Puniceibacterium sp. IMCC21224: one gene and its partner. Each later gene encodes a partner of the first gene's protein in a complex. Links are inferred from orthologs where the notes say so. Each region holds a gene or a part of one and is shown in the gene's direction. Other genes may lie near its edges. The genes, in order: secA and secY.

Region 1 (8,504 bases):
CTGTTTCATATGCGCCGCGCCCAAAGCTTCGCTGTAATCGGGCGAAACCCAACCTTTCTCGGCAACCAGGACGCCACCGAATCGGATCGTCAACAGATCGCGATCCGCCGCAGCCCCGGATTTTCCAATCGCCATGACAATCCGACCCCAGTTCGGATCCTCGCCCGCCAGTGCCGTCTTGACCAATGGCGAGTTGGCTATGGACAGCGCGTGGGTACGGGCATCGACATCCGACGCGGCGCTACGCACATTGACTGTCACAAACTTGGTAGCGCCCTCACCGTCGCGTACCACCTGATGCGCGAGATCCAGCATCACGCCGTGCAACGCCTCGGAAAATGCGGCGTCGTTTTTCGTCACTGCAACGCCCGAAGCACCGGTCGCGCCCATCAGCAACGTGTCTGAGGTCGAGGTATCGCTATCAACCGTGATGCAGTTGAAGGTGCGGTCGTTGATGCCACTGACCATCGCCTGCAAGTCGGCGCGGGGTATCGCGGCGTCGGTGAAGATGTAAACCAGCATCGTCGCCATATCCGGCGCGATCATGCCCGACCCTTTGGCGATACCCGCGATCCTGACGCGTCCGCCGGGCAGATCGACATCGGCGCTGGCGCCCTTGGCAAAGGTGTCGGTGGTCATGATGGCCTGAGCGGCGTCGCTGATACCATCGGCGTCCAGCCCTGCCACCAGTTCGTCAATCTTGGCGGTGATCCGGCCATGCGGCAGCGGCTCACCGATCACGCCGGTGGACGAGGAAAACACCCGCCCTTCGGGCAGATCCATGGCCATCGCCACCGCAGAGGTCACGGCCTGCGTCGCTTCGATCCCGTTGCGTCCGGTAAAGGCGTTGGAATTGCCCGAATTGACGATGATCGCCGCGCCATCCGGGCTGTCGGTGCCGATCTTGGCCTGACAATCCAATACCGGTGCCGACCGTGTCGCCGAGCGCGTGAACACCCCTGCCACGGTCGAGCCCGGCACCAGATGTACCAACATCACGTCGCGTCGCCCGGCATATCGCACACCCGCCGCAACTGAAGCGAACCGAACGCCCTTGATCACCGGCAGATCGGGAAATGAGTCAGGCGCCAGCGGCGACTTCGACGTGATCTTGGCCAAGTTTCAGTTCTCCAGAAGGTCGAGGTTTTGCAGGACGTTGGTATCGATTTCGTCCTTGGCCAACTGCGTCACGGTTGCCTCTTCGGTCAGCGACGTGATCAGATCGGCCACCACCTGCTGCTGCACTTCTCCGGTCAACTCATCCCTCACCGAATCAAGCGTGGGGGCATCCATTTCGCGGGACTCGTTCAGCTTGATGACATGCCAGCCGAACTGGGTTTCCACCGGGGCAGAGACCGCGCCGATCTCCATCTTTTCGACTGCGGCCTGAAACGGTGCCACCATCATGCCGGGGCCAAACCAACCCAGTTCGCCGCCGTTGGGACCCGAGGGGCCGGTGGATTTCTCTTTGGCCAGCTCGGCAAAGTCCGCACCGCCCTCGAGCTCAGCCACTAGGGCAGCAGCCTCTTCTTCGGTTTCGACCAGAATATGCGAGGCGTTGAATTCCTTGCCCATGTCAGCCGACGCATATTTCGCCTCGTAGGCGGCCTGCAGGGCCTCATCGCTCACGGGCTGCTGTGCCAGAGCCGCCAGCGCTTCGGAGGCGAGCAGCGCGCGGCGCTCGTTCTCGATCGCGACGCGGACGCGGAACGTCTCCTTAGCGTCGTCGGATTGGCTCAGCACTTCTTGCTGGACCAGTTGGTTCATGATTCCATCCCACAACACATCTGTGGGCAGTTGCTGGTATTGCTCGGGCAGACCAGCACGCACCATCAGCATATGGCCCAGGGTGATTTCGGTCCCGTTGACCGTCGCCACGACAGTTCCGGCATCTGGTGTATCCTGCGCCTGCACGGGCAGGGCTACAACCAGAGCGATCACCGCAGCTGACAGATTCATGGCAAGTTTCGACATCGGGTAGGTCCTTCCTTTGCCGCCACAATTGCGGGCGACGTTGACAGTTCTAAGGTCGCCCCTTACATCGCCCTGTGGGCGCCTACGGGCCGGTCGTTCCCCTGTTTCATATGGGCTGTGTGCGGGGCGGGCAAGCAGATGCCGCACACGATGATGTCAAACCACGAAAGTAGGGCCATGCTGGGTATCGGAAAAATCGCGCGCAAGGTGTTCGGAACCCCGAATGACCGCAAGGTAAAGGCGACGCGCCCGCTGGTCGAACAGATCAACGCGCTGGAACCTGAGTTCCAGAAACTCGACGACGCCGGGCTGCGAGCCAAGACCGACGAGTTCCGGAAACGCATCGAGGGCGGCGAGAGCCTGGACCACATCCTGCCCGAAGCCTTTGCCAATTGCCGCGAAGGCGCGCTGCGGGCGCTGGGTCTGCGGGCCTTTGACACCCAGTTGATGGGCGGCATTTTCCTGCACCAGGGCAATATTTCCGAGATGAAGACCGGTGAGGGCAAGACGCTGGTCGCAACCTTTCCAGCCTATCTGAATGCGCTGACCGGCAAAGGCGTGCACATCGTTACGGTCAACGACTATCTCGCGCGCCGCGATGCCGAATGGATGGGCAACGTCTTTGGCTTTCTCGGCATGACGACTGGTGTGGTCTACCCCCGCCAGCCCGAGGACGAGAAGAAAGTCGCCTACGCCAGCGACATCACCTATGCCACGAACAACGAACTCGGTTTTGACTACCTGCGCGACAACATGAAATCCGAACTTGAGCAGATGTACCAGCGCGACCACAATTTTGCGATTGTGGACGAGGTTGACAGCATCTTGATCGACGAGGCGCGCACGCCGCTGATCATCTCGGGTCCGTCACAGGACCGGTCCGATCTGTATGTCGCCATCGACAAGCTGATCCCGGACCTGACCGAAGAACACTTCACGCTGGACGAAAAGACCCGCAACGTCACCTACACGGACGAAGGCAACGAGTTTCTCGAAGAACAGCTACACGCGCGCGGTCTGTTGCCTGACGGGCAGACGCTCTATGATCCTGAATCGACTACGGTGGTGCATCACGTCAATCAGGGTCTGCGCGCGCACAAGCTGTTCCAGAAAGACAAAGATTACATCGTCCGCGACAATGAGGTCGTGTTGATCGACGAATTCACCGGCCGGATGATGGCCGGTCGCCGCCTCTCAGATGGTCTGCATCAGGCGATCGAGGCCAAGGAAGGCGCCGCGATTCAGCCCGAGAACGTCACGCTGGCCTCGGTCACGTTCCAGAACTACTTTCGACTCTATGGCAAGCTGTCGGGCATGACCGGCACCGCCACCACCGAAGCCGAAGAATTCGCCGAAATCTATGGTCTTGGCGTGGTCGAAGTGCCGACAAACCGCCCCATCGCCCGGGTTGACGAAGACGACAAAGTCTATCGTACCGCCCGCGAAAAATACGACGCCGTGGTCGAAGATATCCGCAAGGCGCATGAAGTTGGCACGCCGGTTCTGGTTGGCACCACCTCTATCGAAAAATCCGAAATGCTGTCGGCGCTGCTGACCAAAGCCGGGCTGAAACACAACGTCCTGAACGCGCGTCAGCACGAACAAGAGGCGCAGATTGTCGGTGACGCTGGCAAACTGGGCGCAGTCACCATCGCCACCAACATGGCCGGGCGCGGCACCGACATCAAACTTGGCGGCAACGTCGAACTCAAGGTGCTGGAAGCTATTGCAGCCGATCCCGATACCCACCCCGACGAAATCCGCCAGAGGATCGAAGGTGGTCACGCCGCTGACGAAAAGGCAGTGATCGACGCGGGCGGCCTGTTTGTCCTGGCGACCGAACGCCACGAATCACGCCGGATCGACAACCAGCTGCGCGGCCGCTCTGGCCGTCAGGGTGATCCGGGCAAATCATCGTTCTTCCTGTCGCTCGAAGACGATCTGATGCGCATCTTTGGCTCTGAACGACTCGACAAGGTGCTGTCGTCTCTGGGTATGAAAGAGGGCGAGGCAATCATTCACCCTTGGGTGAACAAATCGCTGGAGCGCGCTCAGGCCAAGGTCGAGGGCCGCAACTTTGACATCCGCAAGCAGCTGCTGAAATTCGATGACGTGATGAACGACCAGCGCAAAGTGGTCTTCTCCCAGCGCCGCGAGATCATGGAGGCCGACGATCTGGGTGAAATCACCCAGGACATGCGCCATCAGGTGATCGAGGACCTGGTCAAGCAACACATCCCGCCGCGCACATATGCCGACCAATGGGACACGCGCGGCCTCTATGCTTCGGTTCTGGAAAACCTTGGCCTCGATACACCCATTATCGCCTGGGGCGACGAAGAGGGCGTCGATGCCGACGTCATCCGCGAGCGGCTGGAAGAGGCGACCGACAAACAGATGGCCGAAAAGGCTGCGGCCTTTGGCGACGACACCATGCGCCAGATCGAAAAGCAGGTTCTGTTGCAGACCATCGACGGCAAATGGCGCGAACACCTGCTGACGCTGGAACATCTGCGTTCGGTCGTCGGGTTCCGGGGCTATGCCCAACGTGACCCGCTGAATGAATACAAGACCGAATCGTTCCAGTTGTTCGAATCGATGCTGGATTCGCTGCGTGTCGACGTGACGCAAAAGCTGGGCCAGATCCGTCCGATGACCGAAGAGGAACAGCGTGCGCTGGTCGAACAGATGGCCGCGCAGCAGGCAGCTCAGCGGGCGCAGATGGAACTGAGCCTCTCCAAATCCGCTCCCCCCCCAGACTCTGCTGCTGTCGCGGCGGAACCGACTGCGGTTGACGGCTCTGCAGACAACGGTTCGGTTGCAAACGGCTTTGACGAAGGCGACCCCGCCAGCTGGGGGGATCCCGGTCGCAATGACCTCTGCCCCTGCGGTTCCGGCAACAAGTTCAAGCACTGCCACGGGCGGCTCGTCTGAGTCGATACGGGCCGCCGCAATGGTGGCCCGGCAGCGCCAGTTCATCTGAATTTGACTATAATCGTCCGAATTCCTCCACACCCGCGCCCCAAGCCCGCCACCTTTGAGGTGCAGTCTGTCCATTGAACACTTTCTGTTTGGGAGGCCGCAATGGCGCGCGCAAAGACCTATCTACTTGGATTCGGAACGCTATTGTGCGCGCTTGGCATTGGCTATGTGATGCAATTCGGCACGAGCTTTGGCGAATCGGGACCCCAGACCGAAGCCAGCTTGGCTGAACCCGAACTGTCCGTCACCGAGATCGTCCCGATGTCGAGCGCAGTAACCTCTGACTTGTCGACGCAACCGTTGATGCAAAGCGGGCTGATCAAACTGGCCGCGACCTCGATAAACGATGCCCTCGATACTGCCTCGCCGCAAGGCGACATGGCAACCGAGCTTGGATGTGAGTCGACTATGCGCGCCGATCCCGCGGCGGGTGCCATGGTCGCGTTGTTTATTTCCGCCTCATGCCACGGCGGCGAACGTGTCACACTACACCACAATGGCCTGATGTTTACCCAGGTGATGCAGCCTGACGGTACGCTCGCGGTCGATGTACCCGCGCTGGCCGAAGAGGCAATGTTCATCGCTGCCTTTGGCAATGGCGATGGGGCGGTTGCCAGCGCCTCGGTTCCGTCTCTACCGTTCTACGACCGCGTTGCGGTCCAATGGAAGGGCAACACCGGTCTGCAACTGCATGCCCGCGAATTCGGAGCCGACTATTTTACCCAAGGCCACATCTGGCAGGCTTCCGCCGGTGACATTTCGCGCACAATCAAAGGTGAAAGCGGTTTTCTGACCCATCTAGGTCAGGATACCGCACCCGACGCCCTCATCGCCGAAGTCTACAGCTTTCCGGCCGGCACCGCCCGCGACCATGGCACCATCAGCCTGAGCGTCGAGGCCGAAGTCACACAGGCCAACTGTATGTCCGACGTCGAGGCCCAGACCCTAGAACTGCACACCGGTGACAGCCTTCGGGTACGTGACCTGACGCTGTCGATGCCAGACTGCGACACTGCGGGCGACTTTCTGCTGTTGAAAAACCTGCTCGAAGACCTGACTATCGCCGCCAACTGAGGTCTACGCGGGCGGGGTCTTTCATGCGATATATATGTGCGGCGGTTTTCGCCGCACTTTTCCTGTGGGGAGGGGGCTCACCCGCCTTGGCGCAGGATGTCACCCTTCGCTCTCCCGATGGCGCGATTGAACTGACCGGCACGTTGCTGGGCTTTGATGGCGATTTCTACCGCGTCGCGACACAATATGGCGAATTGACCGTTGATGGCTCGGGGGTGCTCTGCGAGGGGCCGGGCTGTCCATCCCTTACCAATTATGTGGCTGAACTCACTATCTCAGGCTCGGACAGCGCCGGCGCGATCCTGATGCCAGCATTGGTCGGGGGGTTCGCGCTGCGCAACAACCTGACCGCCCAGCGCGAAACCCAGGACGCCGAGCGGTTCACCTATCTGTTGCGCGATCCGGCAACCGACACGCTGGTCGGCCGCTTCAGTTTTCGCGTGACCAATACCGACGAAGGTTTCGCCGATCTGCTGGCGGACGAAGCCGATATCGTTATGGCCGTACGCGAGATCCGCCCCTCAGAAGTCAGGTTGGCCCGCGATGCAGGATTGGGCAATCTTCTGGGAGACAACCGCAGCCGGGTGCTGGCACTGGATGCGCTGGTGCCGGTGGTGGCTGCGGGCAACCCAATTGAATCGCTGACGCTTGACGATCTGACCCGTGTCGTTGACGGCACGCTACGCAACTGGCGCGATCTGGGTGGCCCGGACGCCCCGGTGGTGCTGCATTTGCGCAACGCCCGCTCGGGTCTAAGCCAGGGCGTCGAGGATCGGCTGCTGCACAGCGGACGGGGTGACCTGCGTGACGACGTGATGCGTCACACCAGCAATGCGGCGCTGGCCAAGGCCGTCTCGGATGACCCCTTTGGCATTGGATTCGCAAGCTTTTCCGAGCTTGGCAACAGCAAACCGCTGATCCTGACGGGGCAATGCGGCTTTGATCTGCGCAGCACCCGGCGCAACATCAAGACCGAGGATTATCCCCTCACCGCGCCGATGTTTCTGTACATCCCGGCGCGGCGCCTGCCAAAGCTAGCCCGCGATTTTCTTAGTTTCACCCGTAGCGGCCCTGCACAGATCGTGATCCGGCGCGCCGGGTTTGTAGATCAGTCACCAGAAGTGGTGCCGCTGGACCTGCAAGGTGACCGGCTGACCAATGCAATACGCACCGCAGATGGCATCTCTGGTCTGACAGAGCTGAAACGCATGGTTAATGTGCTTGGGCCGATGCGACGACTGACCACGTCATTTCGGTTCGAAACAGGGTCGGCCCGGCTTGACGCGCAGTCCCGATCCAACGTGCAGCAGCTTGCCCGCGCGCTCGAGGATGGAGTCTATGACGCCCATCGCATCGTCTTTGTCGGGTTTTCCGACGGCGAAGGGCCAGCCGATGCCAACTTGGAAATTGCCCGCAAGCGTGCCGATACCGTGCGTACCGCGGTGCAGATTGCCGCAGAGACCGCGGATTTCGACGCCGTAAACCTGAATATCGAAGCCTTTGGCGAAGCGATGCCAATGGCCTGCGATGACACAGATTGGGGGCGACAGGTCAACCGCCGCGTTGAGGTGTGGTTGCGCTGACCGCCAGTTCCGCAGTGGTTACAACAATCCCTCAGCGCGAAAGCTGAGTTCGCGGGATTTTCCGATGACCAAATGGTCATGCAGCGTGATGTCCAGCGCCGTGGCAGCTGCCTGAATCTGCCCAGTCATCTCGATGTCGGCAGATGATGGCGTCGGGTCTCCGGACGGGTGATTATGGACAAGGATAAACGCGCTGGCATTCAGCTCAAGCGCGCGCTTCACAACCTCGCGCGGGTAGACGGGGACGTGATCCACCGTGCCCTGGGCCTGCGCCTCGTCCGCGATCAGCACGTTCTTGCGATCAAGGTAGAGGATGCGGAACTGTTCCGTTTCGCGATGCGCCATGCAGGTGTGGCAATAGTCGATCAGCGCGTCCCAACTGCTGACCACATGGCGTTGCAACACCCGACTGCGCGACAGACGATGCGCCGCCGCCTCGATAATCTTGAGCTCCCCAACAACCGCGTCTCCGACACCCGGAACCTGCAGCAGACGCTGTGCCGAGGCAGACAGCACCCTGTTAAAGTCCCCAAAGGTTTCAATCAGCTGCCGCGCCAGAGGTTTCACGTCGCGTCGCGGGATCGCCCGAAACAGCACCAGTTCCAGCAGCTCGTAATCGGGCAGAGCGTCAGCCCCGCCAATCATAAACCGTTCCCGCAGGCGTGCCCGGTGATCGCGGATATAAGACGGCGCCGCCCCCGCCGGTACAGGGACAACCTGTGCCTCATCCGGGGCAAACAGTGCGGCCTGAGAATCAGAGAACTGGAACGGTTGTGTCATCCCACAAAGCTGCGCCTGCTTGGTTAGCAACAGGTTAATGCAATCAATAGATTCCCGGCATGCACCCCGCCCAGACCCAAGCGCGTGGCTAACGCACCTCAATCGACACCC
Region 2 (6,330 bases), 2.4 Mb from region 1 along the record:
ATTGTCAGCACATCCAAGGGTGTGATGTCGGATGCATCAGCACGAAGCGCCAACGTTGGCGGCGAAGTGCTCTGCACGGTCTTCTAAGGAGCCCTGGCAATGTCTCGTATTGGCAAAAAACCGGTTCCGCTGCCCGCAGGTGTCACAGCCTCGGTGTCCGGCCAGACCGTTGAAGTAAAAGGTCCCAAAGGGACCAAGAGCTTTACCGCAACAGACGACGTGACGCTGGTCGTGGGTGAGGGTGAGATCACCGTTACACCGCGCGGCAAATCCAAGCGCGCGCGCCAGCAGTGGGGCATGACCCGCACTGTTGTCGCAAACACCGTGCATGGCGTGTCCGACGTCTTCAAGAAAGAGCTTGAGATCCGCGGCGTGGGTTACCGGGCTCAGCTTCAGGGCAATGTCCTGAAACTGAACCTTGGCCTCAGCCACGATGTCAACTTTGAAATCCCTGCTGGAGTGACGGTCACCGCACCCAAGCCGACCGAGATCATCGTGGAAGGTCACGATTTGCAGCTCGTCGGTCAAGTGGCCGCCAATATTCGTGACTGGCGCCGGCCCGAGCCCTACAAGGGCAAAGGTATCCGGTACAAAGGCGAATATGTGTTCCAGAAGGAAGGCAAGAAGAAGTAAGGACGGAAGCTATGGCAAACAGTAAAAGAGATCTGTTCCTCAAGCGCCGTCTGCGCGTCCGGAACAAGCTGCGGGCAGTGAATGCAGGGCGCGTGCGCCTGTCGGTTCACCGCTCGAACAAGAACATCAGCGTTCAGCTGATCGACGATGTAAACGGCGTCACGCTCGCCTCGGCCTCCTCGCTTGAGAAGGATCTGGGCATCGTGGGCAAGAACAACGTGGAGGCCGCCGCCAAGGTGGGCACCGCGATTGCCGAGCGCGCCAAGAAGGCCGGGGTTGAGGCTGCGTATTTTGATCGCGGCGGATTCCTGTTTCACGGCAAGGTCAAGGCTCTGGCCGACGCCGCTCGTGAAGCTGGTCTCAAGATCTGATCGGGCAGGGTGGGGGCAACCTCACCCTCCCTTTCTTTCAGACGGTTGGGGGTGACCCCATCCACGCAATTCGCAGGCGGCATGCCGCTTCGATGATCCGGGGGTCGCTACCCACCTGGATTGGACAATTCGGCGCTCCGGCGCCAGTTAAGACAAGGATGCCTCACAATGGCAGAACGTGAACACCGAGGTCGCGGACGTCGCGAAGAACAAACGCCGGAATTTGCCGACCGCCTGGTCGCAATCAACCGGGTTTCCAAGACGGTCAAGGGCGGTAAGCGCTTTGGCTTTGCAGCCCTCGTGGTTGTGGGCGACCAGAAGGGCCGCGTTGGTTTCGGCAAGGGTAAGGCCAAAGAGGTCCCCGAGGCGATTCGTAAGGCGACCGAGCAGGCCAAGCGCAAGATGATGCGCGTGCCCCTGCGTGAAGGCCGCACATTGCACCACGATATTGAGGGCCGTCATGGCGCGGGTAAAGTGGTCATGCGTACCGCACCGCAGGGTACTGGTATCATTGCCGGTGGTCCGATGCGTGCCGTATTCGAGATGCTGGGTGTACAGGACGTTGTCGCCAAGTCGATCGGTTCGCAGAACCCCTACAACATGATCCGTGCCACGCTGGACGGTCTCGGAAAAGAGACAAGCCCGCGTATGGTTGCACAGCGTCGTGGCAAGAAGGTCGCTGATATCCTTGGGTCCAAGGATGACGCACCGGCAGCCGCCGCGGCTGAGCCCGCAGAAGCGTAAGGAGCTGAGAACATGGCAAAAACTATCGTCGTGAAACAGATCGGTTCGCCGATCCGTCGCCCCGCCAAGCAGCGCCAGACCCTGATTGGCCTGGGCCTGAACAAGATGCACAAGACCCGCGAACTTGAAGATACGCCCGCTGTGCGCGGCATGGTCAACAAGATCCCGCACATGGTCAAGATCATCGAAGAGCGCGGCTAAGCCCGCTGTCGGGGCACGGCCCCGGCGTCTGAAATTCAAGGCGCCCTCCAGTTTTCTGGAGGGCGTTTTGCGTTTGGCGATCCGAAAGTGTGTATCGCTATTTGAACGGCTTTGTCGTCCCATGGGACCGCGCGCGATGTTCAAAGTGCGCTTCCATGGAGGAGGAAATCTTATGTCCAATTATCAGGGCGGATGTGACCACGTTCACATCAAGGCGAATGCCGAACCGATCGACAATCACGAATGCCACTGCAATGTCTGCAAGGGCGTGACTGGGCAGCAGCACACGCATGTGGCGTTTTTCAACTATGGCGATGTTACTGTAGATCATCCCGAAAAGGTGAATCGTCAGCCATTCAATTCGGCCAACCCGAACGGCCCACTTGAGCTGTGCACTTGCGCCGATTGTGGCGCCGCATTGATGCTGGACGACAAGGAAAAGCGGATCCGCGTCGCGGTGCCAAATGTAATGGGATACGACGATGCCGCCTTTCCGGCGGCCAGCTATCATGCATTCTATGACGAGACCAAGGATTATGCCAAACCGTCAGACGGTCGTCCGGTCTATGAGGGGCTTCGCCCGGACTTTGCCTGGCCCGCGTCGGCCTGAATTCTGCGCGGTTTGAGTGTCGCGTCCTCCGCGATACCGGGGGACGTGACTGTTTGGTATCGTAAGAAAAGCGAGGGGCTAGCCCCTCGCGCTCCCCGGCGTATTTGGAAAGAGAAGACGGCGGGTGTAGGAGAGCCTTGAACCGAAACAATTCCCCGTCTATACGCCCACGGTGGCCCAAAGGGCTGCGATTCATTTTGATATAACGCCGTGTTTGCCCACTCCGTCGCTGGAGGGCAGTTCCGGCAAAGGAGAAGCGACATGAAACTGCATGAATTGCATGACAACCCGGGCGCCACCAAGCGCAAGAAGCGTATCGGTCGCGGTCCGGGTTCCGGCATGGGTAAAACTGGCGGCCGGGGTATCAAAGGTCAGAAATCCCGTTCGGGTGTAGCGATCAAAGGCTACGAAGGCGGCCAGATGCCGCTCTATCAGCGTCTGCCCAAGCGCGGCTTTAACAAGCCGAACCGCAAGGATTACGCTGTTGTGAACCTGGGCCTGATCCAGAAATTTGTCGAAGCGGGCAAAATTGATGCCGGTTCCGCCATCACCGAAGATACGCTGATTGCATCGGGTCTGGTGCGTCGCAAGCTGGACGGGATTCGTGTTCTTGCCAAAGGCGAGATCACCAGCAAACTTGACCTTCAGGTCACGGGCGCATCGGCCTCTGCCAAGGCAGCGGTTGAAGCGGCAGGTGGAACGCTGACGATCACGTCGGCTCACGCGGCTGAATAACCGGTTGTGAGCGGGGGCAACGCCGCTTACATACCTCACAGGTTTTCCCCGACGCCGCCCGAGCAGGAAACCGCTCCGGGCGGCGTTTCGTCTGACAAGAGAGATCCTTTATGGCATCCGCAGTAGAACAAATGGCCGCGAACACGAGCTGGGCCGCTCTGGGCAAGGCGACGGATCTGCGCAATCGCATCTTCTTTACGCTTGGCCTGCTGATCGTTTACCGGCTTGGCACGTATATTCCGGTTCCGGGCATCGATGGCGCGGCGTTGCGCCAGTTCATGGAACAGGCACAGCAGGGTATCGGTGGCATCCTGACGATGTTTACCGGCGGTGCGCTGGGGCGGATGGGGATCTTTGCCCTTGGGATCATGCCTTATATCTCGGCGTCGATCATCATCCAACTGCTGACCTCGATGGTTCCGGCGCTGGAGCAGCTCAAGAAAGAGGGGGACGCGGGCCGCAAGAAGATCAACCAGTACACCCGCTACGGTACGGTGTTGTTAGCCACCTTTCAGGCCTACGGGCTGGCGGTAAGCCTTGAGGCGGGCGATCTTGTTACTGACCCGGGGATGTTTTTCCGTGCCTCCTGCGTCATTACGCTTGTCGGCGGCACCATGTTCCTGATGTGGTTGGGTGAGCAGATCACCGCGCGCGGCATTGGTAACGGTATCTCATTGATCATCTATGTTGGCATCGTGGCCGAGGTTCCCGCCGCTCTGGCACAGTTCTTTGCTTCGGGTCGTTCGGGTGCGATCAGCCCCGCTGTCATCATCGGTGTGATGATCATGGTTGTGGCGGTGATTATGTTCGTGGTGTTCATGGAGCGCGCCCTGCGCAAGATCACCATTCAGTACCCCCGCCGTCAGGTCGGCATGAAGATGACCGAAGCGCAGAATTCGCATCTGCCGGTCAAGGTCAACCCGGCGGGCGTTATCCCGGCGATCTTTGCCTCGTCGCTGCTGTTGTTGCCGACGACGATCGCAACCTTCTCGCAGCAGACCCAGACCGGTCCGATCATGTCGACGATTCTGGCCTACTTTGGTCCCGGTCAGCCGCTGTACCTGCTGTTCTTTGCTGCGATGATTTGCTTCTTTGCCTTCTTTTACACTTTCAACGTGTCGTTCAAACCCGATGAAGTGGCCGAGAACCTGAAGAACCAGAACGGGTTTGTTCCCGGTATCCGTCCGGGTAAGAAAACCGCCGAGTATTTGGAATACGTTGTGACCCGCGTGCTGGTTATGGGCGCGGCCTATCTGACGGCCGTCTGCCTGCTGCCTGAGATCCTGCGCGGTCAGTTCGCCATTCCGTTTTACTTTGGCGGCACATCCGTCTTGATCGTGGTCTCTGTGGCCATGGACACGATCCAGCAGGTGCAGAGCCATCTTCTGGCCCATCAATACGAAGGTCTTATTCAAAAGTCGCAGCTGCGCGGCAAAGGTAAGCCTCGCAAGACCAAGGGACCCTCGCGCAGATGAACATCATACTTCTAGGACCGCCGGGCGCCGGCAAAGGCACCCAAGCACGCTTTCTGGTGGAAGAGCGAGGCATGATTCAGTTGTCGACTGGCGACATGCTGCGCGAAGCTCGTGATAGCGGTACTGAGATGGGCAAGATCGTGGCCGATGTCATGGCCCGCGGCGATCTGGTGACGGACGAGATCGTTATTGGTCTGATTCGGGAAAAACTGCAGGGCGACAAGCAGGGCGGTTTTATCTTTGACGGCTTTCCGCGCACTCTGGCTCAGGCCGATGCTTTGGGAGCGCTGCTCGCCGAGAATAATGAGACCCTTGATGCGGTGATCGAGATGGAAGTGGATGATTCCGCGCTTGTGGCGCGCATCACCGCCCGCTCGACCTGTGGTGATTGTGGCGAGGTATATAACGACAATACCAAGCCGATTCCGGCGGACGGTAAATGCACCAATTGCGGCGGTACTGAATTCAAGCGCCGGGCCGACGACAATGAGGAGAGCCTCAAGCAGCGTTTGATGGAGTATTACAAAAAGACTTCGCCGCTGATCGGGTACTATTATGCCAAGGGTGCACTGTCCCGTCTTAATGGTCTGGGCGAGATGCTCGAGGTCAAGGTGGCGGTCGACGCAATCCTCGACGTCTGAATACAGTATCGGCACTATTTTGCCGTAGGGGAGGGGGCATTAGCCCCCTTTTTTAGGTGACGCAGCGGCTCTGTGGTTGAAAGTCAATCTGACACTTGACGCCCCTGACGAATCCTCTTACCCACCCCCATCTCTATGAGAGAATCGTGAATGACGACCACCAGAGCGTGGTTCAGCACGAACACCTGATCAGCCGCAAGCCCGCAGGTCATCGCCTCGGGCTTGATGTTGTGAAAAAAGGGTCTGGAACTACGGACCCGCAACGTAAAGGAACGTGAAACTTGGCACGTATTGCCGGCGTTAACATCCCGACCCACAAGCGGGTCCCGATCGCCCTAACCTACATCACCGGAATTGGTCACACATCGGCCAAAGCTATCTGCGAAGCCGTGAGCATCGACGCCAGCCGTCGCGTGAACGAATTGTCGGATGCCGAAGTTCTGTCCATCCGTGAGCATATCGACGCGACCTATACCGTCGAAGGTGACCTGCGTCGCGAGACCCAGATGAACATTAAGCGTCTGATGGACCTTGGCTGCTATCGTGGCCTGCGTCATCGTCGCAACCTGCCGGTACGCGGTCAGCGGACTCATACCAATGCACGCACCCGCAAAGGCCCCGCAAAGGCCATTGCCGGCAAGAAGAAATAAGGGAGGGCTGAACGAATGGCACGTGATACAAAGCGCACCAAGAAGAAAGTCTCCAAGAACATCGCCGCTGGTGTGGCGCATGTGAATTCTTCTTTCAACAACACCAAGATCCTGATTTCTGACGTGCAGGGCAATGCCATTGCATGGTCGTCGGCTGGTACCATGGGTTTCAAGGGGTCGCGTAAATCGACTCCCTATGCTGCTCAGCTTGCCGCAGAAGATGCCGGCAAAAAGGCACAGGAACACGGCGTCAAGACCATCGAAGTCGAA

What was found.
Region 2: the proteins of secA (region 1) and secY are in contact, whole or in part, in a crystal structure (PDB 3DIN), measured with the Thermotoga maritima proteins. The link is inferred for Puniceibacterium sp. IMCC21224 from one-to-one orthologs. Residues at the interface, in WP_004082002.1 of Thermotoga maritima: Glu261, Ala262, Arg263, Lys300, Ala301, Arg302, Thr303, Ile304, Ile305, Leu323, Tyr324, Asp325, Pro326, Val329, Ser330, Tyr333, Ile336, Lys340, Phe345, Val349, Glu363, Phe364, Tyr374, Ser375, Gly376, Gly377, Glu393, Ile395, Thr482, Ser483; in WP_004081795.1 of Thermotoga maritima: Glu108, Gly109, Glu110, Glu111, Ala236, Glu237, Arg238, Arg239, Ile240, Thr241, Ile242, Gln243, Tyr244, Ala245, Arg246, Arg247, Val248, Thr249, Gly250, Arg251, Arg252, Val253, Tyr254, Gly256, Ala257, Ser258, Thr259, Tyr260, Leu261, Pro262.

Annotation. Positions count from the first base shown.
Region 1 is NZ_LDPY01000001.1:830,631-839,134, reverse strand. What follows is about bases 1,814-5,108. They hold secA (preprotein translocase subunit SecA), read left to right. Parts: upstream 1,814-2,151; coding sequence 2,152-4,908; downstream 4,909-5,108. Other genes in these bases: IMCC21224_RS03790 (hypothetical protein), read left to right, coding at 5,059-5,108; IMCC21224_RS03800 (peptidylprolyl isomerase), read right to left, coding at 1,814-1,974. Also shown: bifunctional glutamate N-acetyltransferase/amino-acid acetyltransferase ArgJ, read right to left, coding at 1-1,119; more of IMCC21224_RS03800, read right to left, coding at 1,123-1,813; more of IMCC21224_RS03790, read left to right, coding at 5,109-6,030; IMCC21224_RS03785 (phosphate ABC transporter substrate-binding/OmpA family protein), read left to right, coding at 6,054-7,613; DNA repair protein RadC, read right to left, coding at 7,632-8,393; pbpC (penicillin-binding protein 1C), read right to left, coding at 8,482-8,504. UniProt on the Escherichia coli protein: Required for protein export, interacts with the SecYEG preprotein conducting channel.
Region 2 is NZ_LDPY01000001.1:3,274,144-3,280,473, reverse strand. Bases 2,601-5,586 are described here. They hold secY (preprotein translocase subunit SecY), read left to right. Parts: upstream 2,601-3,404; coding sequence 3,405-4,769; downstream 4,770-5,586. Other genes in these bases: IMCC21224_RS15200 (adenylate kinase), read left to right, coding at 4,766-5,410; rplO (50S ribosomal protein L15), read left to right, coding at 2,821-3,294. Outside these bases: rpsH (30S ribosomal protein S8), read left to right, coding at 1-87; rplF (50S ribosomal protein L6), read left to right, coding at 100-633; rplR (50S ribosomal protein L18), read left to right, coding at 645-1,004; rpsE (30S ribosomal protein S5), read left to right, coding at 1,173-1,748; rpmD (50S ribosomal protein L30), read left to right, coding at 1,761-1,949; IMCC21224_RS15215 (GFA family protein), read left to right, coding at 2,122-2,559; rpsM (30S ribosomal protein S13), read left to right, coding at 5,692-6,060; rpsK (30S ribosomal protein S11), read left to right, coding at 6,076-6,330. UniProt on the Escherichia coli protein: The central subunit of the protein translocation channel SecYEG. Consists of two halves formed by TMs 1-5 and 6-10.